Regions from separate parts of the Sphingomonas sp. STIS6.2 genome, predicted to be linked through region 2. Evidence: riboswitches for the same ligand, from Rfam matches in the RefSeq annotation. Region 2 holds a riboswitch; the other holds the start of a gene.
The links. Region 2 has a riboswitch for thiamine pyrophosphate ahead of sphst_RS01510 (TonB-dependent receptor). Riboswitches for the same ligand answer to the same signal wherever they lie in the genome.
Positions count from the first base shown of each region.

Region 1: it holds a riboswitch for thiamine pyrophosphate, as region 2 does, so the genes downstream of both, thiC (phosphomethylpyrimidine synthase ThiC) here and sphst_RS01510 (TonB-dependent receptor) in region 2, are expected to answer to the same signal.

Region 1 covers NZ_JPDP02000006.1:2,832-18,489, reverse strand. Annotated here, with positions in the region: gene sphst_RS00990 (hypothetical protein) at 1-197, shown strand, start outside; gene sphst_RS00985 (phytoene/squalene synthase family protein) at 342-1,289, opposite strand; gene sphst_RS00980 (TIGR00730 family Rossman fold protein) at 1,438-2,019, opposite strand; gene sphst_RS00975 (phytoene desaturase) at 2,220-3,698, opposite strand; gene crtY (lycopene beta-cyclase CrtY) at 3,695-4,861, opposite strand; gene sphst_RS00965 (GNAT family N-acetyltransferase) at 5,097-5,690, shown strand; gene sphst_RS00960 (hypothetical protein) at 5,706-6,557, opposite strand; gene sphst_RS21595 (hypothetical protein) at 6,710-6,883, shown strand; gene sphst_RS00955 (sterol desaturase family protein) at 6,889-7,173, shown strand; gene sphst_RS00950 (DUF2141 domain-containing protein) at 7,079-7,528, shown strand; gene sphst_RS00945 (MipA/OmpV family protein) at 7,598-8,461, shown strand; TPP riboswitch at 8,550-8,657, shown strand; gene thiC (phosphomethylpyrimidine synthase ThiC) at 8,697-10,619, shown strand; gene sphst_RS00935 (alkylphosphonate utilization protein) at 10,674-10,979, opposite strand; gene sphst_RS21435 (hypothetical protein) at 11,005-11,130, opposite strand; gene sphst_RS00930 (hypothetical protein) at 11,299-11,850, shown strand; gene sphst_RS00925 (YbhB/YbcL family Raf kinase inhibitor-like protein) at 11,843-12,481, shown strand; gene sphst_RS21430 (hypothetical protein) at 12,525-12,653, opposite strand; gene sphst_RS00920 (GGDEF domain-containing protein) at 12,989-14,026, opposite strand; gene sphst_RS00915 (peroxiredoxin) at 14,095-14,625, opposite strand; gene sphst_RS00910 (inositol monophosphatase family protein) at 14,717-15,547, shown strand.
Region 2 covers NZ_JPDP02000008.1:1,199-14,929, reverse strand. Annotated here, with positions in the region: gene pnuC (nicotinamide riboside transporter PnuC) at 1-472, opposite strand, end outside; gene sphst_RS01515 (phosphotransferase enzyme family protein) at 469-1,620, opposite strand; gene sphst_RS01510 (TonB-dependent receptor) at 1,635-3,947, opposite strand; TPP riboswitch at 4,018-4,106, opposite strand; gene sphst_RS01505 (FadR/GntR family transcriptional regulator) at 4,271-4,993, shown strand; gene sphst_RS01500 (outer membrane beta-barrel protein) at 5,201-6,445, shown strand; gene sphst_RS01495 (SLBB domain-containing protein) at 6,456-7,274, shown strand; gene sphst_RS01490 (glycoside hydrolase family 5 protein) at 7,555-8,637, shown strand; gene sphst_RS01485 (ATP-binding protein) at 8,747-10,057, shown strand; gene sphst_RS01480 (GNVR domain-containing protein) at 10,041-11,414, shown strand; gene sphst_RS01475 (CpsD/CapB family tyrosine-protein kinase) at 11,411-12,298, shown strand; gene sphst_RS01470 (WecB/TagA/CpsF family glycosyltransferase) at 12,310-13,041, shown strand; gene sphst_RS01465 (polysaccharide pyruvyl transferase family protein) at 13,038-13,731, shown strand, end outside.

The DNA.
Region 1 (15,658 bases), on a different contig from region 2:
GTTGCAGTGACGGCAATATGAACTGCACCGAGGCCCGGGTCGTGCCGGCGCGCTACGAAACGATGGCGCAGTGCCGCGCGGCGCTTCCCGATCAGCTCGCGCGGAACACCGACGTCCCCTATCCGATGATCGGCGCCAACTGCCGCACCGCGGGTGCGCAGATCGCCGTGACAGGCAAGGTCAGGATTCGGGGCTGATCCGCTCCTGTGGGGGGCACTGCCCGTCCCCCTCCCGTTCGTGCTGAGCGAAGTCGAAGCACAGGCCCCGAACGGAGGCCCTTCGACTTCGCTCAGGGCGAACGGAAGGGGCAGGGACAGACGCTGAATGTGCTAGGGCCGGATCTACCGCGGCCGTGTCCACAGCCTCGAATCGCGCGGCATACGCGGATACAGCCGCTCCCGCGCCGCTGCTTCCCGCGCGGCTCTCGCGATAAATCCCAGCTTTTGCGCCCCCGACGTCGTAACGCGGTGATCCCAGGCATGCTCGCCACGCGCCGCGACGGCCCGTCCGATTGCGCCATAGATACCGGCCGCGGACAGCACGGCCCAGGCCGATCGGAACGATAGCGCGGGCGTGCCCTCCCGTGCGCTCGCCTCGAACGCCGCCGCGCGGTCCGCCATCCGTTTCGTGAGCACCGCGAGGCGCGCGCGGAACGGCGGCTTCATGTGCTGGCCCGGCGGAAAGTCCATCTCGACCAGCCAGTCCTCGGGCAGGTAGCAGCGCCCGACCCGGTCATCCTCCTCGACATCGCGCATGATGTTGGCGAGCTGGAATGCCATTCCCAGGTCACAGGCGCGGTCGAGTGTGTCCTCGTCATCGGGATCGACGCCCATCGCGATCGCCATCATGCAGCCGACAACGCCCGCGACATGGTAGCAATATTTGTACAGGTCGTTTTCGGAGCGCGGTCGCCACTCGCGCGCATCGAGCGCGAAGCCCTCGACCAGGTCGCGCGCGAACCGCTTGGGCATCCGCGTCTCGGCCGCGACGATCCGCAGCGCATCGAATGCGGGCTCGCCGACGACCTCGCCCGCCAGCGCCTGCTCTGTCATCGCCGACAGCGTGACGAGCCGCGCCGGGGCATCGTCGACCACGGTCATGCCATGCCCGTGATCCTGCCCGTCGGCGATATCGTCGCACCGCCGGCACCAGGCATAGAGCAGCCACGCCCGTTCGCGCGTCGGCTTGTCGAACAACAGGCTGGCGGCCGCGAAACTCTTCGATCCGCGCGCGATCGACTCCTTCGCCGTCGCGACGATCGCTTCGCGGGTGGGGGTGGGGGAGGTCATGCCGCCACCTTTACTACCACCCCGGCGATGGCCGGGGTCCAGGTGGGAAAGCGAGTGTAACGACGCGTAGCGCGGGCCAATCCCCGTCCCCCAACTGGGCCCCGGCCTTCGCCGGGGTGGAGCAGGATAGTATGCGGCGCGAAGACGGTCACAGATCTGACGCGTTCATCCGGACGATGGGCTGTGTCGGCACATGCTCCGCCATCCGGTCGAGCAGCAGGTCGAGCGTATCCGCGACGATCAGCAGGTCGCGGTGCTGCGGTCGCAGGAAGCCGACCTCGCCCATCTTGTCCCAGAACGCGATCAGATGGTCGTAATAGCCCGCGGTGTTGAGCAGCCCAACCGGATCCGCATGATAGCCGAGCTGTGCCCAGCTCAGTGCCTCCCACAGCTCGTCCATCGTGCCCGTACCACCGGGAATCGTCACGAACCCGTCCGACAGGTCGGTGAACATCTGCTTGCGCTGATGCATGCCCTGCACGACGTGGAGCTCGGTCAGCCCGCGATGCGCGACTTCGGCATCGACCAGCGCCTGCGGGATCACGCCGATCACCTCGCCGCCCCCCTCGAGCGCACCATCGGCGATGGCGCCCATCAGGCCGGTGCGGCCACCGCCATAGACGAGGCCGATTCCGCGCTCGGCAAAGGTCCGTCCCAGCGCGCGCGCGCCTTCGATATACAGGGGATCAGCCGGCGTCGCCGACCCGCAATACACAGCAAGTCTTTTCATGTGGCCTCGCTAGGGGAAGCGCGCGTGGTGCCGCAAGAAAAGAATGGGTTCGCGCGGAGACGCGGAGGCGCGGAGTTGCAGCACCAGTCGCGGAGCGACCTTATACTATGATGACGTACAGCCGAGAGGTCTTCCGACCGATAGGCTGGACGCACCATCTCCGCGCCTCCGCGCCTCCGCGTCTCCGCGCGAACAAACCCTTACTGCTCGCCCTCAAGCATCAACCGCGCCGTCGCCTTCGCACTCCCGACGACGCCCGGGATTCCCGCCCCCGGATGCGTCCCCGCGCCGACGAAGTACAGGTTCGGGATATGATCGTCGCGGTTGTGCACGCGGAAATAGGCGCTCTGCGTCAGCACCGGCTCGAGCGAGAAGGCCGAGCCCAGATGCGCGTTCAGATCCTGTGCGAAATCCTTCGGCGCATAGCTGAACTTGGTCACGATCCGGTCGTGGATGTCCGGGATCAACCGCCGGCCGATCTCGTCGAGGATCCGCTTCTCCAGGATCGGGCCGATCTCGTCCCAGTCGACCGGGAATTTGCCGAGATGCGGCACCGGCGCGAGCGCGTAGAAGGTCGAATGCCCCTCCGGCGCCAGGCTGGGGTCGGTGACGGTCGGATGATGGAGATAGAGCGAGAAATCTTCCGCCAGCACGCCGTGATCGTAAATGTCCGACAGCAGCCCCTTATAGCGCGGCCCGAACAGGATCATGTGGTGCGGAATGCCGGGCCACGTGCCCTTGATCCCGAAATGCACGACGAACAGCGACGGGCTGTACTTCTTGCGTTCGAGCGACGCCTTGGTCCGCTGTCCGCTGCGCGACGTCGCCAACAAGTCGCGATAGGTGTGCATGATGTCGCTGTTCGCCGCCACCGCATCCGCCTGGCCCGACCAGCCGCTCGCCGTCGTGACCCCGGTCGCGCGGTCGCCCAGCGTCTCGATCGAGGTCACCGGGTCGTCGAGCCGCAGCACGCCGCCCAGCCGCTCGAACTGGGTCACCAGCGCCGCGACCAGCCGGTTGGTGCCGCCGCGGGCGAACCACACGCCGCCGTCGCGCTCAAGCTTGTGGATCAGGGCATAGATCGCGCTGGTCGTCATCGGATTGCCGCCGACGAGGAGCGTGTGGAACGAGAGCGCCTCGCGCAGCTTCTCGGACTTCACGAAGCTCGACACGATCGAATAGACCGAGCGCCAGGCCTGGTATTTCGCCAGTGCCGGCGCCGCCTTGATCATCGATCCGAAGTCGAGAAACGCGACATGGCCGAGCTTCTCATAGCCTTCGTGAAACACGCCCGCCGAATAGGCGAGGAACTTCTCATAGCCCGCCCAGTCGCCCGGATGCAGCTTCTCGATCTCCGCCCGCATCTGCGTATCGTCGTTGGTATAATCGAAATTCGTCCCGTCCGCCCAGTTCAGCCGGTAGAAGGGCAGCACCGGGTCGAGCGTCACGTCCGCGCTCATGTCGTGCCCGCTCAGCGCCCATAGTTCGCGCAGGCAGTCGGGATCGGTGATGACGGTCGGGCCCGCATCGAAGGTGAAGCCGTCGCGCTCCCAATAATAGCCACGCCCGCCCGGCTTGTCGCGGCTCTCGACGATGGTCGTCTGGACGCCTGCGGATTGCAGCCGGATCGCGAGCGCCAGCCCGCCAAACCCTGCGCCGATGACGATAGCTGTCTTCATGATCTCATACTGCCTGCGATGGCGCGGACGGCGCGCACGATGGGGACGGGGGGCTTGCCGGTCAGGATCCGCGCCTTGTCGGTCATGGTCGAACGTCCGGCATAGAAACGGCCTATCAGCGAAGGGGAGAGGCGATAGAAGCGCTCGAGGATCCGGTAGCGTTCCTCGGGCTCCGCCGCACGGAACAGCATCGTGTCGAGCATCCGGTAGAAACCGCGGCTTTTCCACGTCGCCTGCGCCATCGCATAGGTCGCGTCGTGCAGCCGTGCGCCCGAGAAATCCCCCAGCGCCGCGATCATCGACGCGGTCCGTACCGCATCGGGCAGCGAATAGCCGGTGGTCGGGTGGAACATCCCCGCACGCATCCCCGCCTTGGCGACGCGCGCGCCGGTCGAACGCCAATAGGCCTCGAAATCGCCGCCCATCGCCACCGGCAGCACGCCCGATTCCTCGCGTTCGATCCGCTTCACCGACCAGCCGCGCTCGGCGACATAGGCGTCGATCCGGTCGCGCAGCACGGGCAGATCGAGATCGGGCGTGTCGCTGTAATAGGTGTCCTCGACGAACATCCGCCGCGCCTTGAACGGCAGGCAATAGACGAAACGATAGCCGTCGAGCTGTTCGACGCCCGCATCCATCACCATCGGCCGCGGCGCCTTGTGCATCGCGTCGAGCAGCAGTTCGCGTCCGAGAAATTTCTGCCACGCCAGATCGAGCAGCGTGAGGTCGCCCGGCCCGCGTGCGTCGATCACCCCGGTCGCTTCGATCCGGTCGCCGTCGCTCAGCACCACCGCGGTCGCGCTCGCGCCGCTGACCTTGCGGTCGAGCATCAGCGCGTGTGGCGGCAGGACGCGGCGTACCTCGCGGTCGAGCTGGACGCTCTCGATCGAATTGTAACGCGCGTCTATGGTCCGCGCATGCCCTGGAAAGCGCACGTCATAGCCCTGCCAGCCATGCACCACGAGCGGCGCGACGATCCAGCGGTCCGCCGCCGCCACGTCGCTGTCGAAGAACGACCAGAGGTGATTGCCGCCGACCGTCGGGGCGGCATCGACCAGCCGCACGTCGAGCGCCGGATGCTTCGCTTTGAGCGCCAGCGCGATCATCCCGCCGGCCAGGCCCGCGCCAACGATCGCGACGTCGCAGGAGATCGTCGATGCCATGGCTCCGACTAGCGCAAACCGGCGCCTGCGAAAACAGCCTTTCCCGCCCAATCGCGCGCGAAGACAACCTGCATTGCCGGCCCGGCGGCCTCTTCCGCCACCGGGGCGATCCCCCGCACGTCATCGCCTTCCGCGGCCACCACGTGACGGACGCGAAGGGACGGGGGACGTCAGGTCGGGCATGGCGCGCCGCCGCCATCTCCGCCACTATGTCCATGCCAGATCCGGAGCCGCCATGCCCCCCTCACACCCGACCGACGCTTCGCCCGCACCGCACGCCAGCGATCCCGGCCCCCGCCACCCCCAGGCTCCGATGCTGGCCACGGCGCGCCTGACGCTGAGCGGCCATGTCCCTGCCGATCTCGACGATTGCGCCGCGATGTGGGCCGACGCCCGCGTCTATGCGATGATCGGCGGCACGCCGCGCAGTCGCGAGGAGGTGTGGATCCGGTTGCTCCGCTCGATCGGGCAGTGGACCGCGTTCGGCTATGGTAGCTGGATCGTGCGCGAGACCGCGACCGGCCGGCTGATCGGCGAGATGGGTCTGATCGAAGCGCGGCGCGCGATCCTGCCGCCGATCGACGGTCCCGGTGCGGTCGGCCCCGAAATGGGCTGGACGCTGACCGGCGACGCGCAGGGACAGGGTTATGCGTCGGAGGCGATGGCGGCAGTCCTGGCCTGGGCCGACCCGCGCATCGCCGCCACGACCTGCATCATCGACCCCGGCAACGCGCCCTCGCTCCGCCTCGCCGAGCGCCTCGGCTACCGCCTGCGCATCGAGGGTCGTTATCGTGACGCGCCGATCCTGATCCTCGACCGACGCGCCTGACCGCGTTCGAGGCGGCTATTTCGGCTTGGCGTTGAGCGTCGCCATCCGTGCGACGACCTCCGGGCTCGTGCACGTGGCTTTGTCGAAGCTGGTCGATGGCGGCCGGCGCAGGCAGGTGAAGGCGACCTCTTGCTCCGGGATCATGTCGAGCGGTTCGACGCCAGCATCCTTGCGCGCGATGACGGCGCGCAATTTGGCAAGATAGGTATCCCACCCGCGCTTGTCGGTAACGAGCGTGAGCGATCGATCGGCCGTATCGATCAGCCTCGCTGCCTCGTCGAACCGACCCATCTGCCGGGCAGCGTTCGCGGCCCGTGCCTCCAGCCATAGCCGGTCCGCTACGGGCGTTGCAGGGCCCAATGCCCGAACGCCACGGATGAACAATGTCTGATATCGCTGGAACTGGCTATTTTGCGCGTCGGTGCTGATTTGGGACCTCGGATCGGGCGTCACCTGCCAGATGGCCGACAGCAAAAGTCCGAGACGCAGAACCTCCGGCCGGCCCAGCTTTCCGGCGAGCCAATAGGCCCGGTAATAGGTCGTCTCCGAGCCGATCAGCCGTTTATAATCGGCGGTGCCGATCAGCCGCGCGAGGTTTTCCGCGTCCTGGGTCGAGACCTTGTCGAAAACGACCAACTTGTTGCTCGGGCATTCAGGAAGCGGAAACGGAAAGGGCAAATAGCTGTACGGCTTGCCGTCGGGGCGCTCGCCATAGGTGCTGAACATCGCGGGCTGCCATGCCGAGAACGTCTCGCCGCCCACCGGGCAGGTCATTTCTGCAGGCCCACCGTGAAGCGGTGGCAATTGTCGCGGAGCGGCGGTCGGCACGGGCTGGGCCGATTGCAGCAGCATTGCGAGTAAAATCACTATTGTGGTCCCCGATTATGTCGTGCGGAGGATGCTATGAAAGTCGTGATCCGGCGACAACGACCTTCTGCGGGATGCGCGCGCGGTCATCTTCCCGATCGCGGTGTACGAGCGGCCATCACCCGGCACGCGCAGATGCTTGTGAGCGCGGCATGACGATCACGCTCGTCATCTCCTTGTCTGCGATTGACGTTTTACCGGGTGCGCCCGCCGACCGCGTGTGCTGCAAAGGCGTTCGCTCCAATCTAGGCGCTGCCGTTGCTGTGATAATTCCGCTACGGGTCGTCGCGATTCCGACCCTGGCGGTGCGCTCGGTTTGGCTCTGACGGTCATGACCGTTATGGAGGGGGCCAATCCGATGGGCCGGGAGGTTTTTCCCCGGTTCATGTGGAGGGGAGCATTGGGGACATGGCTGATCACGGCCAGCCACCATCAGCCACATCATGAACGATACAGGTGCAATTATGAGCTCACTTTCCGGTTCTGGGATCGGCTCTGCGGCACCGACCGGGAGCACGGCGATGCAGGCATATCGCATGCCAAGGCTGCCGCGCGTGCTGGCCGCGGCGGCGCTCTGGGCCGTTCTGGCGGCGGCGAGCCCGGTCACGCGGCTTGACGTTGAGGTCGACAATCTTCGCTCGGCCAAGGGGTTGATCCGTATCTGTCTGACCGCCGACCCCGACAATTTCCCCGCCTGTGTCGACGATGCCAAGGCGCTGACCCGGACCCTGCCCGCCGCGGTCCGGACGACGAGCTTTCCGGGCCTGCCGCAGCGCGGCTATGCGCTGGCGATCATCCATGACGAGAACAGCAACTCCAAGCTCGACACGATCGCGGGTATCCCGCGCGAGGGCTATGGCTTCTCGAACAACGCGGCGGTACGCTTCGGACCGCCGCGCTTTTCCGCGGCACGGTTCATGCTCGTCGGTGATGCCGAAATGCAACAGGTCAGGATGCGTTACATCTTCTGACGGATTGCAACGGACCGAATGGGGTTGCCCCGCGTTGCGCGGTGGAACCTTTTTGTCCGGAGCCCGTCCTTGCGCGCATTCTCACTCGTTCTGACTGCCGCAACCGCGGCAGTCGCCCTCGCCACGCCGGCACTTGCGCAGACGGATCCCAATCCGACCCCGCCAATCACCGATCCCGCCGACAACAACCGCATCACACTCGGTCTGGGTGTCGCGTCGCTTCCCGATTACGAGGGTGCGGACAGCAACAGCTTCACCCCCGGCGCGGTCGCGATCGGTACGGTCCGCGGGCATGATTTCTTCACGCGCGGTACGCAGCTCTATGTGAACCTGATCCCCAATACCGGGTCGGTCGGCATCAACTACGAAGTCGGCGTCATCGCCGCCGTCCGCACCGATCGCACGGGCCGGGTCGACAACCGGCAGGTCCGCGCGCTCGGCAAGATCGACACGGCCTATGAAGTCGGCGGCTTTGTCGGCATCGGCAAGACCGGCGTCATCACCAGCGATTACGACACGCTGACCGCGCGCGTCGCCTATATCCACGACGTGTCGGGCACGCACGACAGCTATGTCATCACCCCGCAGGTCAACTACACCACGCCGCTGTCGGTCCGCACCCTGGTCGCCTTCGGCCTGTCGGCGGATTATGCGGGCAAAGGCTTTGGCCGGACCTATGCGGCGGTCACGCCGATCGGCACGATCAACAGCGGCCTGCGCACCTATGACATCAACGACAGCGGTTTCCGCCGCGTCAACGTCTCCGCGTTTGCCTTGCAGAGCCTGTCGGGTGATCTGCGCCGCGGGTTCGGCGTCGGCGCGGGCGTGCTCTATGGCCGCATGCTCGGCAAGTACAAGGACAGCCCGATCGTCGCGGACGTCGGCGATGCCGACCAGTGGCTCGGCGCGGTGGGCCTGACCTACACCTTCTGATCGCAACCCGCCGATCGACCCGAAACCCCGTGCGGCCCGACCGCGCGGGGTTTTTCGTTTGCGCCCCCGTCCGTTGCGCCTATGCTCGCCCTACCCCGGGGGAGCGCCGATCCGCGCTTGAGAGGAAGGCAGGAGCCTTCGACCCGCTGAACCTGATCCGGTTGATACCGGCGGAGGGAGGGAGCGGTCGCCACAGAACCGTATGCCTTGCTCCGAGACCTTTAGGAGCAAGCGCATGGCCGATTACGATCCCCGCATCCCGACCGCCGACATCGGCGTCACCACCGGCCCGATCCGCGGCTCGCGGAAGATCCATGTCGCGGTGCCCTCCAGCCCCGACGTCCGCGTCGCGATGCGCGAGATCGTGCTCGACCCCAGCTGTTCCGAGCCGCCCTTGCGCGTCTACGACACCAGCGGTCCGTACACCGACCCGCGCGCCACGATCGACATCAACGCCGGCCTGCCGCAACTCCGCCGCCAGTGGATCGAGGCGCGGGGCGATGTCGAAAGTTACGACGCGCGCGCGATCCGGCCCGAGGATAATGGCCAGCTCGGCCCCGACCGCTCGGGCGGCGTGCCGCAATTCCCCGGCAGTATCGCACGCCCGTTGCGCGCCAGGGCCGGCGCCAATGTCAGCCAGATGCACTATGCCCGCCGCGGCATCATCACGCCCGAGATGGAATATGTCGCGACCCGCGAGAATCTCGGCCGCGCGATGCTGAAAGAGTATAAGCGCGACGGCGAGAGCTTCGGTGCGTCGATCCCCGACTTCGTCACCCCCGAATTCGTCCGCGACGAGGTCGCGCGCGGCCGCGCGATCATCCCCAACAACGTCAACCACCCCGAATCCGAGCCGATGGCGATCGGCCGCAACTTCCTGGTCAAGATCAACGCCAATATCGGCAACTCCGCAGTCGCGTCGAACGTCGCCGCCGAGGTCGACAAGCTCGTCTGGTCGATCCGCTGGGGCGCCGACACGGTGATGGACTTGTCGACGGGGCGCAACATCCACGACACGCGCGAATGGATCCTGCGCAACAGTCCCGTGCCGATCGGCACCGTGCCGATCTACCAGGCGCTCGAAAAGGTCGGCGGCGTCGCCGAGGATCTGACCTGGGAGATCTTCCGCGACACGCTGATCGAACAGGCGGAGCAGGGCGTGGATTACTTCACGATCCACGCGGGCGTGCGCCTCGCCTATATCCCGATGACCGCCAAGCGCGTCACCGGCATCGTCTCGCGCGGTGGCTCGATCATGGCGAAATGGTGCCTCAGCCACCACAAGGAGAGCTTCCTCTACGAGCGCTTCGACGAGATCACCGAGATCATGAAGGCGTATGACATCGCCTATTCGCTCGGCGACGGGCTGCGCCCCGGCAGCATCGCCGACGCGAACGACGAGGCGCAGTTCAGCGAGCTCTACACGCTCGGCGAACTCACCCACCGCGCATGGAAGAGCGATGTCCAGGTGATGATCGAGGGCCCCGGCCATGTGCCGATGCACAAGATCAAGGAAAACATGGAAAAGCAGCTCGAGGTCTGCGGCGAGGCGCCCTTCTACACACTCGGGCCGCTCACCACCGACATCGCGCCGGGTTATGACCATATCACCAGCGGCATCGGCGCGGCGCAGATCGGCTGGTACGGCACCGCCATGCTTTGCTACGTGACGCCCAAGGAGCATCTCGGGCTCCCCGACCGCGACGACGTGAAGGTCGGCGTTGTCACCTACAAGCTCGCCGCGCATGCCGCCGATCTGGCGAAGGGGCATCCCGCCGCGCAGGTGCGCGACGACGCGTTGAGCCGCGCGCGCTTCGAATTCCGCTGGCGCGATCAGTTCAACCTGAGCCTCGACCCCGATACGGCCGAGCAGTATCACGACCAGACGCTCCCCGCAGAAGGCGCCAAGACCGCGCATTTCTGCTCGATGTGCGGTCCCAAATTCTGCTCGATGAAGATCACGCAGGAGGTGAGGGACTTCGCCGCGAAACAGAATGGCCCCGCCGACACGTTCCTCGCAGCCGATGTCGATCAGACCGACGCCAACCGCGCGATCTTCGCCAAGGGCGCGCATGCCGACGCGGAAAAGGGCATGGCGGAAATGAGCGAGAGGTTCCGCGAGAAGGGCAGCGAGATCTACCTCCCCGCGGACGTCTGATCCGCCACACCCCGAACTCCTCCCCCGGCAGGGGGAGGATCAGGGGCGCATCCGTTACCGCTTGCGCACGAACTCCGCGCGCAGCACCAGTCCCTTGATCCCCTCGTAACGGCAGTCGATCTCCTGCGCGTCGCCGGTCAGGCGGATCGCCTTGATCAGCGTGCCGCGCTTGAGCGTCTGGCCCGCGCCCTTGACGGTCAGGTCCTTGATCAGCGTCACCTGGTCGCCGTCCGCCAGCACGTTGCCGACCGAGTCGCGGACCACGACCGCGTCGTCGTCCGCCGCGCGGGTCGTGGATGCGGCGTCGGCGGCGACCCATTCGCCGCTGGCCTCGTCATAGACGTAATCGTCGTCCGCCATCGTCATCGTCCTATTTCGTGCCGGATCACTTGAGCGTCGTCATCTCGACGGGCTTGCCCTTGGTCGTGGGGTTCGACGCGTTCGCCTTGGGCTCCTTCTCGGCCTTGGGCTTGCGGACTTCCTTGTTCGATTTCTTCTGGCTCTTGGCCATGATGCTGCCCTTCCGGCGGGGCGGAGCGCCCCGGGACGGCGACGATACACGCTTGCACTCGCGCATACCCGTAGATTCGGATCGCCAGATCGCCCCGGCAGTGCGGGCATCGCGGGCAACCTCGGCCCGATCGGCGCGTTGGGATGAAAAGAGCATGAGGGGGCTGCGATGCATATCGGATCCGGGGCTGCGCCGATCACCCTGTCGCTGCGTGCGGGGATGGCAATGCTTGCCATGGCCGTGTCAGGCTGCAGTGCGGGCGACGATTCCCAGCAGACCGCTGCGGTTACGAATTTCACACCGCCTGCCACGCGGACGCCGATCCCCGTGGCGGGGCAGGCACAGACCACGCCGCTCACCGCCTATGTCGGCAAATATCCGCATGACGCGGTCGATGGCGTCGATTTCTTCGATCGCACCGAGGTGGCCGGCGGGTTGCTCGCGGTGGTCGACGATGCCCGGCTGCGGTCGCTGATCCGCGGGCGTTCGGGGCCGCAGACGCCGATCTTCCAACGGGGCCGGCGCATCGCCTCCTGGGGCTGCGAAGCGCATAATTGCGGCGATCACAACTGGATGGTCGCGATCGATCCGGCGGGTGGCACGGCGCAGGCCTGTTATCACGATGCCGGTACGATGCGGGACCAGAGCCGCTGGTATGCCGATGGCGCACCGGTCCTGCGCCCCGGCGCCTGTCCTTCGGAGGGTGGAAACGATGCTTGAACACATGCCTGCCTGGCTCGGCCACGCACTTAAAGGATTGCGCGCCGGTGCGGACGCGCTGGTGATCGCCCGGTCCGGTCTCGGGTCGGGCGCACAGGCCGGCACGGGGTTCGCGACGCTCGACCTGACCAGCCCCGCCTTTGCGCATGAGGGGCGGTTGCCGCCGCGGTTCACCGCCGATGGTGACGGGGTGTCGCCGCCGCTGCTCTGGAGCACGCCGCCTGCGGGCACCGCCGCGCTCGCGCTGATCGTCGAGGATGCGGATGCGCCGACTCCGCAGCCGCTGGTCCACGCGATCGTCTGGCATATCGCTGCCGATCGGGTGCGACTGGCCGAAGGTGCGATCACGGCCGACGGCGCAGGGACGCCCGATGGCGATGTCGGGCGCAATTCCTATCTGCGCGAAGGCTGGCTGCCGCCCGATCCGCCGACCGGGCATGGCGAACATCGCTACGCCTTCCAGCTTTTCGCGCTCGATGCGGCGCTGGGCGATCCAGGCGTATCACCGGGCCGCACCGCGCTGGTCGAGGCGATGTCGGGACATGTGCTCGCGGCGGGGTTGCTGATCGGGACCTATTCGCGCGAGGAGGCCGCGCCCGTCGGCCCCGCTTCATCGGCCATGCCGGCCTGACCGCGACCCGCGCGTGGCGGGCAGGGATCCGCCGCGCTGCCGGTCAGGCGAACGCTGCGGCGTGGGTCGCGATCAGCAGGACGGTGGTCGAGAAGGCGACGATGCCGACGAGCAGGCTGCTGTCCCGCAGGCGGTCGGGCCGCGATTGGGCGCGATGGAGATGACGAAGCATGATGCAGTCTCCGCAGTCCGGCCGGATCACGCGATCGGGATGATCGGCGTCGCGGCGCTGATCGCGATGCCGGCGAAGACCAACGCGCCGGCGAACGAGAGGAGGATGCGCTTGGCGGATTCGAAATGGATCGAGGACATGGTGGCTTCCCTTCGGTGATGGCGGCGTCCGGACCATCCGGCTGCCGATATCCCCTGCTTTGCACACCCCGTGCCAGTTCCGTATCCAGCTGAATCAGCGAGATTTTTCGCAGCAGCCCCGCAGCAGTTGGGATTTTGCGCCACACTAATCCGGTGAACGGCGCCAAGGATCGGTGCCGCGGACCGCCGCGCGGATCAGGCGGCGCAGATCCGGTCGCGCCCGTCGCCCTTGGCGGTGTAGAGGAGCCGGTCGGCGCGGGCGAACGCGCTCTCGGCGGCTTCGTCCGCGTGGATCGCGGTGACGCCTGCCGAAAAGGTGATCTGGCCGAGCGGCGAATCGGTCTCACGATTGCGGAAGCGTTTGGCGGCGACGATCGCGCGGACCGAATCGAGCAGGCGCGCGGCGTCGCTCAGGCTGACGCCGCACAACAGCACTGCAAACTCCTCGCCGCCGTGCCGCACGACGAGATGCCCCTCGCACCCCGCCGCGATCATCTGGCCGATCGCGGTCAGCACCCGGTCGCCGACGCCGTGGCCGAACGCGTCATTGACTCGCTTGAACCGGTCGACGTCGCATACCGCCAGGCAATAGGGGCCCTTGTCCGCGTCACGTGCGCCGAACGCCTCGTCGAACGCGCGCCGATTGGGCAGGCCGGTCAGCGTGTCGCGCCGTGCGCTGTCGCGCGCCTCGATCAGCTTGGCCCGCAGGACGTCGGTCTCGTGCTTCGCCTTGGCCAACCGCACCTCGGACTCACGGATCCGGCCGATCATCGCGGTGGTGATCCGCGTGATCTCGTCGATCTCGGCTAGTCCCGGCGAGGTCGTGATCGCTGCCGCGCTTTCCGCCAGGTCATGGCCGAAGCCGCGGGTCTCGGCGTGGATGCTGTGCATGATCGTCGCGAATCCGTCGACATACTCCTGCGTCTCGGCAACCAGCCGGTCCGCCTGCCCTTCGCGTTGCGCGGGATCGCACGGGTCGTCGGGATCGACCACCGCAGAGGGCTCGGTGACCTGTCCGCCAAGCGCCTCGATATCCCTGCGCAGCAGCCGGACGCCGCCCTCGGTCAATTGCGCAACCTGCGCCGCGAGCGGGCCGTCCGGCGCCGACAGCACGGCATGCGCGAACGCATAATGCGACGGATCCGGACGCAACCGGTGCTTACGGAGGAATCGGCCGATCTGGTCGAACAGGTCCTCCGTGCTCACCTGTTGTGCGCCGTGCGCGTCCCGCATGTCATTTGCCCCCGTTTCGCCCCCGGAATAGAACGATAAAGGTTAGCAACGCGTGACGATTTGCAAGCCTATCGGCGGTTAAGCGTCTCGACTGCGGCCAGCGTCGAACTGACATGCTCAGCCGGGTTCATGTCGTCGTGAACAAAGGCGACCCGGCCGTCGCGGCCAATCACGTAACTGGTGCGCTTCGTGACGTCGCGTCCCATCACTTGCTTGCCGAGCGCGACGTCATAGCCCGCGACGACCTTCGGCCCTGCACTGGCGACCGCGAACTTGCCCGCGCATTTCTCCGCCGAGAATTTGCTCAGCGTCTCGACGTTGTCCGCCGACATGCCGATCACCGTCGCGCCGGCCTTCTTGAACGCGGGGACCGCCTCGGCAAAGGCATGCGCCTCGGCATTGCAGCCACCGGTATAGGCCGCGGGGAAGAAGTAGAGCACGACGGGGCCCTTCTTCAGCTGTTCGGCGAGGTGGACCGTGAACACCTTGCCGGCGATCGCGCCGCGCGTGGTGAAGTCGGGTGCCTTCGCACCGGGCGCGAGCGCCGCGACTGCGGGGGTGGCGAGGAGGAGGGCGGCAAGGGTCGGGACGAGGCGCATGGGGCTATACTCCGGTATGATCGCAATGACGTACGCCCGCTCGCGGCATCCGTCCATTGCCCGCGCCGTACAGGCTCGATAGGCAGGGCACATGCCAGTGACCCAAGCCGATATCGACCTCGCGCACCGCCTCGCGGATGCCGCGGGCCAGGTCATCCGACCCTATTTCCGCCATGAGCATGGCGTCGAGATCAAGGAGGACCAGTCCCCCGTCACCCGCGCCGACCGCGAGGCCGAATCGGCGATGCGCCGGCTGCTCGACGCCGAACGCTCGGGCGACGGCATCGTCGGCGAGGAATTTGGCGAGAAGACCGGTGTCACCAACCGCAAATGGGTGCTCGACCCGATCGACGGCACGCGCAGCTTCACCGTCGGCCGCGCGATCTTTGGCACGCTGATCGCGCTGGTCGAGGATGGCTGGCCGGTGCTCGGGATCATCGACCAGCCGGTCCAGCGCGAACGCTGGGTCGGCGTCGCGGGGCGTCCGACGACGTTGAACGGCGTGCCGGTGCGCACCCGGGTCTGCCGCGAGCTTGCGGGATCGACGATCGCGACGACCAGCCCGCATCTGTTCGACGAGGCTGACGTCCCGCATTACCTAGCGCTCGTCGCGGCTATCTCGGGCGGCAATCCGCGCCAGGGGCCGGTCTATGGCGGCGACTGCTATAATTACGGCCTGCTCGCGAGCGGGCATCTCGACGTCGTCTGCGAATCGGGTCTCCAGCTCTACGATTTCGCTGCGCTGGTCCCGGTCGTCGAAGGCGCCGGCGGGATGATGTGCGACTGGAACGGCGACCCGCTGACCGCGGACAGCGAAGGTCATGTGCTCGCGATCGGCGATCCGGCGCGGCTGGACGACGTGCTCGAGGCGATGCACCGGATCGCGGGTGATGCGCATGATCATGGCGGTCACGACCACTGAGACCGTCTTGGCGGCCGACGGGCGTCACGCCTCGCACCTAGTCCCATATCCGTCATCCCGGCGAAAGCCGGGACCCATGGATACGGCACGGTCGCTTACTGCGCTGGCCGA
Region 2 (13,731 bases):
GGCCCTTCACGACGAACATCCCGACATAGACGATGTCGACGGCGATCCACAGCAGCCAGCTCGCACTGTGCCGCCGCGCGGTCCAATATTGCGCGACCAGACTGAAGCTGCTCAGCGTCGCATCGATCCAGGGCAGCGCCGCGTCGGTATAGCGGCTCATGACGAACCCGATCACCATCGCGGCACCCGCACCGGCGCAAAGCCCCGCCAGCGCGGGGATCGGCCGTAGCGGCACGACGGCGACGTCGCCCGCATTCTGCCGCCCGCGCGTCCAGTTGCGCCACCCATAGACCAGCGCACCCGCGAACACCGCCTGCAGCATCATGTCCGCATAGAGCCGCACGTCGAGGAACAGCTTGAAGTACAGCGCACAGGCCAGCAAATTGACCGGCCAGCACCACAGCCGCCGCACCGCGGTCAGCCAGATGCCGAGGAAACTAACGGCGACCGCGGCGATCTCGAGCATCGTCACGCGCCGTGCTCCGCATCGGCGATCCGACGGAGGAACGCCTGCCCCGGTTCGGACAGGAACCACGCCGCATGGCCGATCAGATAGCCGTCCCAGGCCAGCGCCGCCGCGCTCATGTCGCCGAGCACCCCTGCGAAATACGCGACCTCCGACAAGGCGAATTCGAGATGCACCAGCGGCAGCAGCCGGACGAGCGTTGCCCGGTCCTCCGCATCGAACGCGGTCGTGGCCGCATAGCCCGCCAGCAGCGCACACGCCGCCTCGGGCTGGCCGATCGCGGCATCCGCGCCCTGCCCGAGCGCCAGCCAGGCGACACCGCTGCGTTCGATCGCGATCGCCACGTCGTGCAGCGCGCAGGTCCGGTCCGCCAGCCCGAAATCGATGACGGTCCGCACGTCCTCCGCCTCCCAGAGCAGGTTGGAGGGATGCCAGTCATTATGCGTCCACAAGGGCGGCTGCGCGGCGAGCCGTGGCTGCAACCCGTCGCCGAGCGCGCTGAACAGCGACGCGAGCTCGCGCCGCCACGGCCTCCGGGCAAGGAAGGCGGCGAGCGCCGGCCGCGCCGCGACATAGCGTTCCGCCGCCGCGATCGGGTCGGGATCGGGCAGGATGGTGAAGCTCGCGACCAGCGGTTGCGGCGGTCGCGCGGGCGCGTCGAACCCCTGCGACGCGCGGTGCAGCCGTGCCAGTGCCACGCCCGCCGCCCGCGCCTGCGCCAGCGACAGGAACGGCGTCCAGGAGGGCCGGTCGCGATACAGGTCGACGCCGGGGGCCTTGCGATGCAGTTCATAGGTCCAGTCGCCGCGGGCCAGCGCGTCGCTGTCGCTGGCGGCGAGCGTCATGACCTCGGGCACCGCAATGTGCGGGCTCAGGTGCGCGATGAACCGGTGTTCCGCGCCCAGCTGACCGGGCGTCCGCATCCGGCGGTGATGCCGCTTGAGCAGGAACATCCCCTGCCCGGTCTCGATCAACGCCGCCGCGGAGAAGGGCCGCGGCGAATGCCAGTGCACGTGCTCGAGCGGACCGGCGGCCGGAAACTGCGCGACCACCGTCGCGGCTTCCTCGGCGGTGATCGCCGGCCAGCTCGGTGCGGCCATGTCGGTGCCCATCCCGTGGACCAGATGCGCCGCCGGCGAGCCCGCGCCGATCATCGCGCCCGCACCGGTCACAGGCCGCGCGAGATGGTCGCCATGACGGCCGCACCACTCCCGACATAATAGGTCGGCGCAGATCCCGCGATCAGCGTCCCCCCGCGCCCGATCACGTCGCGCGCATTGGTCGAGACCGACTGCACCCCCGCCAGCACGCGCGGATCGGTCACGTTGATCGCGTTCAGCCGCAGGTCGGTCCGCTTGCCGTCGAGCATCGACGCCAGATGCACGCCGACCGACAGGTCGAGCGTCGCATAGCCCTTGATGCTCTCGTCGTTGACGAAGGTCGCATATTGCCGGCCGACATATTTCACCGCGACACTGCCGAACAGCCGTCCGTCGTCATAGGTCCCGCCGCCACCGACCTGGACGGTCGGGCTCGAGACCGCATGCCGGCCGCGGGTCGGCAGAAAGTCGTCGCCGACCGGCAGGTCGTCGCTGATCCGTGCGCGCAGATATTCGCCCGAGACATAGACGCTGACACCGCGCGCCGGGCGATAGTCGATCTCGGCATCGATCCCGTAGGAGCTCTGCCCCCCGGCATTCAGCGTCGAATTGACCAGCGCGCCGCCGCTGGTGATGACCGTCGCCAGCTGGCGGTTCCGGAAATCAAAATGGAACCCCGTCACCGATGCGGACAGCGATGGCCCGATATAGCGATAGCCCAGCTCCTGCGAGACCGCATATTCGTTCTTCAGCGCGGTCGTCCCCGCGCTGACCAGCGCACCGCCCGCATAGCTGTCGTAGAGCGTGAACTCGTTCGGCGTGCGGAAATTGGTGGTGATGTTGGCGAACAGCTGCTGCCGGTCGTCGATCTCGTAATGCACCGCCGCCCGCGGCAGCGCGGCGAAGCTGTCGAGGCGGACGCGGTCCTGCGGGCCGGGCAGGTAGTTGCGCCCGCTGCGCAGCACATTGACGCCCTTGAACCCGATATCGACCGCGAGACGCGGGGTCAGCGTGACATGGTCGGCCAGAAACGCCGCCTTGGTGACCGTCACGGTCCGCTGGTTCTCATAGGCGAGCAGCCGGCCGTCGGCGGTCCGGATCGCCTTTGCGCGATACCCCCAGCGATTGGCCGGTTCGCCGTCGGCACCGACCGCGGTGTACGACTGGACGACACGGTCGGTGCCGTGATCGAACCATAGCCCCGCGGTCAGCCGGTGGATGCCGCGCTCGATCGTCAGCGTGTTGACCGTGCCCACGCGGCGCTGGTCACCTGTATAGTTGCCCAGCACCGTCGCGACCCCGTCGACCGCGCCCGGCAGCGCGATCGGATCGGCGAGCGGCTCGATGCCGAGGAAATTGCCGGTCGTGCCGAGCTGCGTTCCATAGGGCGAATTGCCGTAGCCGAACTGCAGATAGCTGGTGCTGTCGAGCGTCACCCCCGCGCCCAGCGCCAGATGCACCGGCGCCGACGCATAGAGGTTGCGGAACGGCGCGCGGTAGAGCCGCCAGTAATTGGTGTTGCCCGCGCTGTACCGCGCATCGAAGTTGAAATCGCGCCCCTGCGCGCGCCATTCGGCGAGCGTCGGGCTGCGATAGGTCGACGAGTTCGCATCGTTGAACGACAGCGCCAGGCTCGCGCGGTTGCCGTTCCCCCATTCGCCGAGCAGCTTGGCATCGACATGCTGGCGCGTGTCATGGCCGGCACCGCGCCAGTTGTTCGCGCGCGTGTTCGAATAGGAAACGAACGCCCGCAACCCCGTCTGGCCGATCCGTCCGGTATCGAGCCGGACGAAGCCGCGCCGCGCCGCATAGGATCCGATCGACAGGTCGACGAGCCCGCGCGGCGCCGCACTCGGATCGTCGAGCCAGAGCGACAGCGACCCGCCCGCGCCCCCCAGCGTCGGCGACGCGATATCGACCGCGCCCTGCGCCAGCGCGATGCGCTGCAGATTCTCGGTATCGGCGAACTGCGAGGGATAGGCGTAGTAATAGCCGATGTCGTTCTGCGGCGCGCCCTCCATCGTCACACCGATCTCGTCCTGGCCCAGCCCGCGCAACGTCAGGCTCGAACTGGTCGACAGGCCGTAGGGATCGCTCGACGCGACGGTCGCGCCCGGCAGCAGGTTGACAAGCTGGAACGCGTTGAGCGTCGGCGCCTGCTTGGTGATGAACGCCGCGGCGATCGCGCTCTCGGATTTGGGCACCGTCTGGTCGGGGAGCAGCCCTTCCGGATCGAGAAGGCCGACGACGCGGATATCGACCGGGTCGGCGCCGTCCCGCGAATCCGCCTGTGTCTGCGCGCCGGCGGGGGCGAAGGCCACCACAGCAGCAAGTGCCACTGCCAGCGCACTGCATGCAACACGGGGCGGCCGGCCCGTCATCAGGTCAAATCGAAGGATCATCACGGTCTTGCGTCCACTCCACACGGAGGGACGACGGACGCGCCGCCAGCCCTCCCTACGCCGGTATCAACCGGATCAGGTTCAGCGGGTCATGGGCTGCAGCCCACCTCTCAGCCGCGCGTCAGCGGCCCCCCGGGGAGCGCGCCGTCTAGGCGGTTCGGTCCTCCGGCGATAGCGTTATTGCCCGTTTGCCCGTCCGCAGCGCCTTCCCGGCACACGCGCGGCAGAATTATATGACAATCCACCCCGCCCAGACGCTTGCAGTGGGTGACAGCCGCACCGGTTTGCGCCACACAGGCTTTATGGAGCGTGTGCTGACCGACGTCGTTGCCCTGGAGAATCGGGATCTGGGACGGAACCTTACGCATGGCATGCTCGACCTGCTCGGCAAGGCCATCGTGACCGGCCAATATACGGATCGGCCCTTCCCCACCGAGGCGGAGATCGCGGTGGCGCATGGCGTCAGCCGATCGGTGACCCGTGAGGCGGTCAAGATGCTGACCGCCAAGGGACTGGTCAGCGCGCGGCCGCGACAGGGCACGATCGTCCAGCCAGCGAGCAGCTGGAACCTGTTCGACACCGATGTGCTGCGCTGGCTGCTGGACCGCAAATTTTCGGTCGAGCTGCTGCAGCAGTTCAACCAGTTGCGGATCGGGATCGAGCCTGAAGCGGCGGCGCTCGCGGCGCTGTATCACACCGAGCAGGACATGGTCGCGATCGAGGCGGGGCTGGCGCGGATGGCCGCTGCGGAGCGCAGCTATGACGATCCGCTCGACGCGGACATCGCGTTCCACGTCGCCGTCCTGCGCGCGTCGCGCAACCCCTTCTACGCACAGTTCCAGTCGGTGGTCGAAACCGCGCTTCGCACCTCGATCCGCTTCACCAACCGGATCAAGGGGCGCAGCGCGAACATCGCCGACCATGCCGCGGTCGCCGTCGCGATCGCCGCGCGCGATGCCGATGGTGCGCGCGACGCGATGCGACGCCTGATCGGCGACGTTCTCAGCCTGATCGCCGAGGCCTGACACCCGAATCGTCGCGACCCGGTGTACGATCAAGGGACAGCACCGTGCGACGCCGTCACTCGACCTGATCGCGCTTTTCACTTATCGAGACGCGGTGCCCTTGGGCCCGGTGCCGCGAGTCGAGATTTGACAAGCGCCGGAATAGCTCGAAGGACGAAATGCGACCGCGCATCATGCGGGTAGCAATTGAAAACATGACGGGAAACAATGCGAAGGGCTCGAGACGAGCGAACTGCACGGATCGGCAAGGTCGCGCTCGCGGCGGCCATGACTGGCGGTTTGGTGAGCGGTGCGCAGGCACAGACGGTCAACGTCAACACACCCGTCAGCGTGCCCGTCGCGGGCAATGTCGACCGGTTTCGTGTCGTGCCGGTGATCACCAGCGTCTATGACAGCAACGTGCTGCGTCTCAACGACGCGCGCGGGAGCGGGCCGCGCGACAATATCCGCGTTTCGCCGGCGCTGGCGGTCGACCTGAACCGCATCTTCGGACGCACCCGCGTCACCGCCGGCGGCACGGTCGGCTATGATTTCAACACCCGGTTCAGCGGCCTCGATCGCGAGCGGATCAACCTGACCTCGAGCGTGACGACCCCGGTCGGCGCGCCCTGCAGCGTGACCGGCAGCGCGGCGCTCGAACGCGCGCAGTTCGATCTCGGTGACACCAACACCGTGGTGACCGAGAGCTTCCTGCGCCAGGTCTATGACGTCGGCGCGAGTTGCCGCGCCGCGGCGGGCTTCTTTCCCGCGGTGGGCGTCAACCGCGTGTCGCTCACCAACAGCAGCCGCAAGGTTCTGGACACGAACCAGTCCGCGCTGCGCGCGGGGATCGGCTATGGGCGGCCCAGCCTTGGTACGCTGCAGCTTATTGGCTCGGTTGCGAAGATCGCGCGCCCGGGTATCGAGGATCTGACCGGGATCGACGATTCGACGATGATCACCGACGTCCAGCTGGTCTTCGAACGTTCGGTCGCGCCGCGCGTCAGCTTCCGACTTGGCGGCGGCATCACGCATGCCGACCCCAAGCGCGCGGCCGTGCCGTCCTTCAGCGGCCCTTCATTCGACGCACAGGTGACGATACGCCCGGTGCCCCGGTTCACGATCGTCGGCTCCGGCCGCCGTGCGGTGCAGAATCAGAGCTCGTTTGGCGCGACCTATATCATCGCCAACAGCTATAATCTCAACGTGTCCTATCTGCTCTCGGCGCGCAGCACCGCCACGCTGTTCGCCCAGCGCGCGCGACGCGACCCGCGCGGCGAGGATCTGGCGCTCACGCTTCAGCCACCACGCGGCAAGGACAGGCTGAACGTCGTCGGCGGAAGCTATGCATTCGATTTTCACCGGTCGCTACGGCTCAGCCTGAACGTCGCTCACCAGCGCCGCACGGCTGACAATGCGATTTACGACTATACGGCCACATCCGCATCGGCGGGTGTCACGGCCCGTTTCTAAGGGGATGATGATGAAGATCCGCATGGCGCATTCGCTTGTTCTGCCGTTGCTCATGGCCGCTGCGGCCGCCGGGGCGCAGGTACCAACCGCGCCCCCCACGCCTGCGTCGACCGGTGCCGTGCCCAACGACGGGTATCGGCTGGCCCCCAATGACGAGGTCGAGGTGACGATTTTCGGCCAGGGTCCGGGTCAGGTGGTCAAGACGCGCGTCAAAAACGACGGCACGATCACCCTGCCGTTCCTCGGCGCGGTCCAGGTGCGCAACCAGACCGCGCGGGAACTGGCCGCGGACATCGCCGCCCGGCTGCGAAGCGGCGGCTATTTCGTCAAGCCCGTCGTCAATGTCGAGGTCACGCAGTTCGTCAGCAGTTCGGTGACCGTGTTCGGCGAGGTCGGAACTCCCGGCATCTATCCGCTCGATCTGCAGCTGACCGTCGGCATGACGCTCGCCCGCGCGGGCGGCACGCGTGGGACAAGCGCGGACTTCGCGATCTTGAAGCGCGACGGCGACCCGGTCGAACACCGCATCCTCCTCTCGGACCTCAGCGGCGAATGGAGCGCGGCGACGCTGCTCGAGGCGAAGGACACGCTCTTCGTTCCGGTCGCGCCTGTGGTCTATATCTACGGTCAGGTGAATTCGCCCGGATCCTTCCCCTTGAAGACCGGGATGACGGTTCGCCAGGCACTGGCTCGCGCCGGTGGTCCGACGCTTGCCGGATCGACGCGGAACGTCACGATCTTCCGCGATGGTGAGAAGTTGAAGAAGGTCGATCTCGACGGCGAACTGAAGGCCGAGGACTCGGTCTTCATCAATGAAAAATGGCTCTGAATCAGTGATCGGATTCCGGTGGCCGGGATGTCTCGTTTCATGCGGTGCCCTGCGCGTTCGTCGTCGCCAGGTCCGTTTCGCAACAGCCTGACGTCTGCGGCCACGGCCTGAGAAGAGGGCGCGCCGGCAACGGGGCGCCTTTTTTCATGCCCTACTGCCCCGCCACGTCCGTCGCCGCCGGCGCCGGCGCACCCCGCTACCCGGGCCAGCCGTCGCGATTCCCCCGGCGTTGGTCGAGTGACGCTTGCACGGGTCACCGGCTTGGGTGATGGGCGTGCCGATGCGACATAACGGCCTGTTCATCGCGCTGGGGGGCGCTGCGCTGGTCGCGACGGCTGGCGTTGCGGTCATGATTGCGCCCGCGCGAACCGGTCTGCCGATCACGCTCGATCCCGCCGCCGATGCCCCCTCCGCGACTGGGCCGCGCAAGCCTGCGCATCCGCGCTATACCGGCGTCAACATCGCGACGGGCGGCTTTGCCTCCAAGCGCATTCCCGGGCGCTACGGCTTCGACTATTTCTACCCCAGGCCACAGGAGACCGCGCCCTTCGTCGCCGCGGGCATGAACGCGATCCGCGTGCCCGTTCTCTGGGAACGGCTGCAACCGCGGCCCAATGCCCCGATCGACGCCGCGGAACTCGCACGGCTCGACGAATCGATCGCGGGGCTCGGCGGGTTCGGCCTGATCATCCTCGACGTGCACAATTACGCCAAATACCGGGGACAACGGCTCGACCAGATCGACCCGCGCGGCGCCATGCTCGCCGACCTCTGGACCCGCCTCGCCCGCCATTATGCCGGGGATCAGCGCATCGCGTTCGGCGTGATGAACGAACCCAATGGCCTCTCCGCCACGGCGTGGCGACCGATTGCGGAGGCGTCGTTACAGGCGATCCGCGCGACGGGCGCGCGCAATCTGGTGCTCGTCCCGGGAACGAACTGGTCGGGTGCTCATTCCTGGACGAAAGGCAGCGACTCGAACGGCGAGGCGTTGAGAACGCTCGTCGACCCGGCGAACAACATGGCGTTCGAGATGCACCAATATCCGGATGCCGACTCCTCGGGAACGCATCCGGAATGCGTGTCGCCAAAGGCCGCCGCACAGGCATTCGACTCGGCCACCGCCTGGCTGCGCGCCAACAAGGCACGGGGATTTCTCGGCGAATTCGGCGCGAGCAGCGACCCGAACTGCCTCGCCGCGCTCGATGCGGTGCTCGGCACACTTGACGCGGGCTCGGACGTCTGGCTCGGTTGGACCTATTGGGCAGGCGGCGCCCTGTGGGGGCCGTATATGTACAGCGTGCAACCCGACAAGACCGGGGACAAACCGCAAATGTCTATCCTGATACGGCACAAATCTTAATGATCACAGGGTATAGTGGCCTGGTGGAGCCGTACGGCAATCCTATTGTGCGTTGCAGCAACGTCGCGTACCCGCTCCCCGGATCGGCAAGGCAGATACAAGAATTATGTTGAAGTCATGGATTGCATCGCTGACGCGCTGGCTGGACGGCCGCGGATGGGCCGAGCCCCCCGTGATCGAGCTGACGCATCGCTACACCCCGCCCGCCGCGCCGGTCGTCGACCTGCCCGCGGATCCCGTCCCGGCAAGCACCGCGACGCGGCTGATCGGCGACCGGCGCCGGATCGCTGACACGTTCGATGCCGCACGCCCGGTGCGGACCCGCGGCGAGCTGTTCGGACGCGCGGTCGAGCTCGACCATCTGCTCGCCGCGACGCTCGACTTTCATCAGCATGCGGTGATCCACGGTGCGCGCGGCTCGGGCAAGACGTCGCTGGTGCGCGTGCTCGGTGAGCATGCGGATGAATCGGGCGCCGTCGTGCTCTATTTCGCGTGCGAACCGCATGCGACCTTTGCCGACATCATCCGGCTCTATCTCGACGCGCTCCCGCCCGCAGCCTTCGCGCCCGGCGGACAGCGTGCCTTTGCGCAGAAGCTCGAACAGATGCCGGAGAATTTCGGCCCGCGGGCGTTCGTCGATCTGGTGGCAGACCGCGTCACCGCGCCGACGATCCTGATCTTCGACGAGTTCGACCGGATCGAGGATGCGAGCGTGAAGAGCGACGTCGCGGCGGCGATGAAGCTGCTGTCCGACGCGCTCGTGCCGGTGCTGTTCGTGCTGGTGGGAATCGCGCGGACCGTGTCCGACGTCGTCGCTGGCCACCCGTCGCTGCGCCGGCACATGCGGATCGTGTCGCTGGGCCGGATCGGCGCCGACAGCGTCGACGCGCTGATCGCACGTGGCGAGGCCAATACCGGCGTCCGGTTCGATACCGATGCGCGCGCGATGATCGCCGATGCCGCCTGTGGCTCGCCCTATCACCTGCGTATGCTGGCCGGGCATTCGTCGCTCGCCGCTGTCAGCAGCGACGCGGATATCGTCACCAAGGCGCATACCCGCACCGGCTTCGTCGATGCGTTCAGCCACTGGGCGCAGATGAACGAGCCCGATGCACGGCTGTTCGCTAAGGTCGTGCTCGGCTGCACGATCGAACAGCGCGATGCGCTCGAGGCTTTGGCCCGCGCCGCCGCGACGATGGACGTCGTTTTGCTTGATACCGATCGATATGATCGTGCCATTTCGATGCTAGACCCCGCATTGGTCCGCGAACGGGGCAATGACGGCGAACACGATGGCGTGTATTTCCGTGACAGTACCGCGCCGCAGATGCTGATCGCGCTGTTGATGACGACCCCTGTTTCCACCACGGCGGCCCGGCTTGGCGCACCGCAGGAGAGCAACCTTGCTAATACCCGCTGATCTGATCGCGTCGCTCAAGGCGCGCTGGCGTATCGAGCTGGCGATCATTCTGCTGATCGTCGTGCTGGTCGCACTCTGGACGGCCGTCACGCCCAAGACCTATGTCGCGCAGTCCTCATTGCTGTTCGACGGTGGCCCGGCCCAGTCGGTTACCGACGAGGCGGCGCCGCAGGATGGCGTGGCCGCGCTCGTCGCGACCCAGGCCGACGTCCTGCAGAGTGAGGCGATCGCCGCCGCGGTCGTCCGCGACCTGAAGCTTGCCGCCAACCCGCAGATTGCTGACCAGTGGCGTGCGCGCACCGGTGGCACCGGCGACGTCAACGCCTGGTATGGTCGTCAGCTGCTCGGCGGGCTCGAGGTCATACCGGGCCGGACCTCGCGCGTGCTCGCGATCCGCTTCAAATCGGCCGATCCGCAATTCTCGGCCCAGGTCGCCAATGGCTTTGCCACCAGCTACCTAGATGCGCGCCTACAACTGCAGACCGATCCCGCCCGCACCTATTCGCGCTGGTTCGAGGATCGCACGCGCGAGGTCCGCACCGCGCTCGAGCAGGCGCAGGGCCGGCTGACCGCGTTCCAGCGTCGCACCGGGATCGTCGACACGACGACCAACAACACCGACGCCGCCCGCCTGACCGAATTGTCCGGCCAGCTGACCGCAGCCGAAGCGGCGGCGGCGGATGCCGGCGCGCGGGCTGGCGGCGGCAGCACCGGGCTCGACGTGCAGTCGGCCGGTGTCGTCCAGGGTCTGCGCACGCAGATCTCCGCCAAGACGGCCGAAGTCGCACAGCTCAGCGCGGATCTTGGTCCGAACCACCCGCAGCGTCAGGCCGCCGAGGCGGAACTGTCGGCACTGCGTCGCCGGCTCGCGGTCGAGACCGGGACGAGCACCAATGCGGTGCGCGTCGCCAGCGGTGCGGCGAGCAGCAAGGAAAGCCAGATGCGCGCCCTGCTGAACCAGCAGCGCGGCAAGATGCTGTCGCTGGCGGGCGACCGCGCCGAGCTCGACGTGCTCCAGCGCGACGTCGATTCGGCGCGTGCGGCCTATGACACCGTGACCCAGCGTCTCGGCACGATGCGGCTGCAGAGCGAAGCGCCGTCGACCAACGTCGTCCAGCTCGACGTCGCGCAGCCGCCGATGTTCCCCTCCTCGCCCAACGTACCGATGCGGTTGGCGCTCGGCCTCGTGCTGGGCGGAATGCTGGCAGCGGGGACGGCGCTGGCGCTCGAACTGTGGCGGCCGCGGGTGCGGACGTCGAGTGGCGCAGCGACCGCCATGGGTGTGCCCGTGCTGGGCTCGGTATCGTTTTCGCAGTCGCGCGTCGCGTCGCTGCTGGGTGGAAGGCAGACGTCATGAGGCTTCGTTCGAGCGAAACGGCAAATGTCGTTCGTCCCGCGGTCGCGCCGGGCGCCGAAGCGCCCAGCCAGCGGCAGCTTCTGGGCAAATTGCTGTCGCTGTCGCCCGAGGCGCATCGCCAGATCGAGCATCGCCAGGCCGAAACCGGGCTATTGTTCGGCGAGGCGGCGGTCCAGCTCGGCTTTGCGACCGAGGAGCAGGTGCGCCGCGCGATCGAGCTGCAGCAGGGCTTCACGGTTCTTCCCGAGGGCGATGAGCGCGTCGATCCGCTGGTCGTCGCAGCATTCGCGCCCGACGATCCCATCGCGGTCACCGCGCGCGACATTCGCGCGATCGTGACGCGCGACGTCCGTCCCGACGGCTCTCCGCTTCAGGGGATCGCGATGATCGGGATCGACGACGAGACGCTGCATACCACCGTGCTCACCGCCAATCTGGCGGTCGCGTGCGCCCAGGCCGGCTATTCGACGCTGCTGGTCGATGGCGGCATCGGCGCACCGCGTCAGCACGGGCTGTTCCGCCTGCCAAACCGCACCGGTCTGTCGACGCTGCTGTCCTCGGGCGGCCGCGTCGAGGCGATCGCCCAGACGACCGCGATCCCTGGCCTGTCGCTGCTGTCGGCGGGTCCGAGCGTCCCCAACGCGTCGGAGCTCTTCGATCGCCAGCGGCTTGCCAACACGCTCGATCCGCTGCGCGATCATTATGGGCTGGTCATCTTCGATGCCGGCCCCGCCAGCGCGACGCAGCTCGAGGCGTGTTTCGGACTCGACGCGGCGATCATCGTTGCGCGCCGCAACCGGTCGGACGCGCGCGCGCTGCGCAACGCCGCGGCCGTGCTGCAGGAGCATGCCACCCCGGTGCTCGGCTCGATCCTGATCGATTGAGCATGGTGGGCATGATGGAGCTTCGGCGAATCGGCCACATCGACGTGGTCGCCACCGATGTACCGGGTGCGGTTGCACAGGTCGTTGCCGCGGTAGAAGGCGACGGTCCGGCCATCTTCGGCTTCTGCAATGCGCACAGCGTCAACCTTGCGCGGGCGGATCCCGCCTTCGTGACCGCGACGCGGGCGGGCGTGTTCTTCAACGACGGCAGCGGCGTCGATATCGCCAGCCGGCTGCTCTACGGCACACGCTTCCCGGCCAATCTCAACGGCACCGACCTGACGCCCGCGGTGCTCGCCGCACTGCCGGCGGGAACGGGCGTCTTCCTGCTCGGCAGCCCGCCAGGCGTCGCGCAAAAAGCCGCTGCGATCCTGGCAGAGCGCTTCCCGAACATCCGTATCGCGGGCAGCCATCACGGCTTTTTCAGCGCCGACGAGGCACCCGCCCTCTCGGAGCGGATCCGCGCATCGGGCGCGCGACTCGTGCTTGCGGGCATGGGACAGCCGCGGCAGGAAAAATGGGCGGCCGCCAATGCGGGCGCGGTCGGTGCGGTGATCCTGTGCATCGGCGCCTTTCTCGATTTCACTGCGGGCCAGTTCGTCCGCGCGCCGCTCTGGATGCAGCGCGCGGGCATCGAATGGACCTTCCGCCTTCTGCAGGAGCCCCGACGGATGGCGTCACGCTATCTTGTCGGGAACGCGACCTTCCTGGCCGCGACGCTCGGACAACGGATGAAGCGATGAAACAGATGATGCCTCCTCGCCTGCACCGCGCACTCTCGCGCCTGCGTAACGCGCCGCCACCGTCCTATGACGAACGCTATCCGAGCGTCGACGTGTTCGAATGGCGTCCCGCGGGCAGCGCGATCAATTTCGGCGACCGGCTGGCGACGGTCGTCGCCGAGCGTGTTCTCGCGCTGCACGGCCGCAGCCTCGACGAGGAGACGGCGCGCGACGCGACGCTGTTCACGGTCGGATCGGTGATGCATTTCGCCAAGACCGGCGACACCGTCTGGGGCTCGGGCGTCAACGGCAAGATTCCCGCCGATCGTCACGCTTTCGACGCACTCGACATCCGCGCGGTCCGCGGTCCGCTGACCGCGGCGTTCCTTTCGGAGCGCGGGCTGGACGTCCCGGCGGTCTATGGCGACCCCGCGCTGCTGCTGCCGACGCTGTTCCCCGACCGCTTCAAGCGGCATAGCGCCCAGCCGGTCCTGTTCGTCCCCAACCTCCACGACCTCACGCTCGCGCCAACGCTCGGTTTGCCGTTCGTGTCGCCGCTGCGCGGCTGGAACGCGGTCGCCGAGGAGATCGTCGGCGCCGAGCTCGTGCTCGCAAGCTCGCTGCACGGCGTGGTGATCGCCGAGGCCTTCGGCATCCCGGCAAGGCATGTCCGCCTCACCGAGACCGAGCCCCCGTTCAAATATGACGATT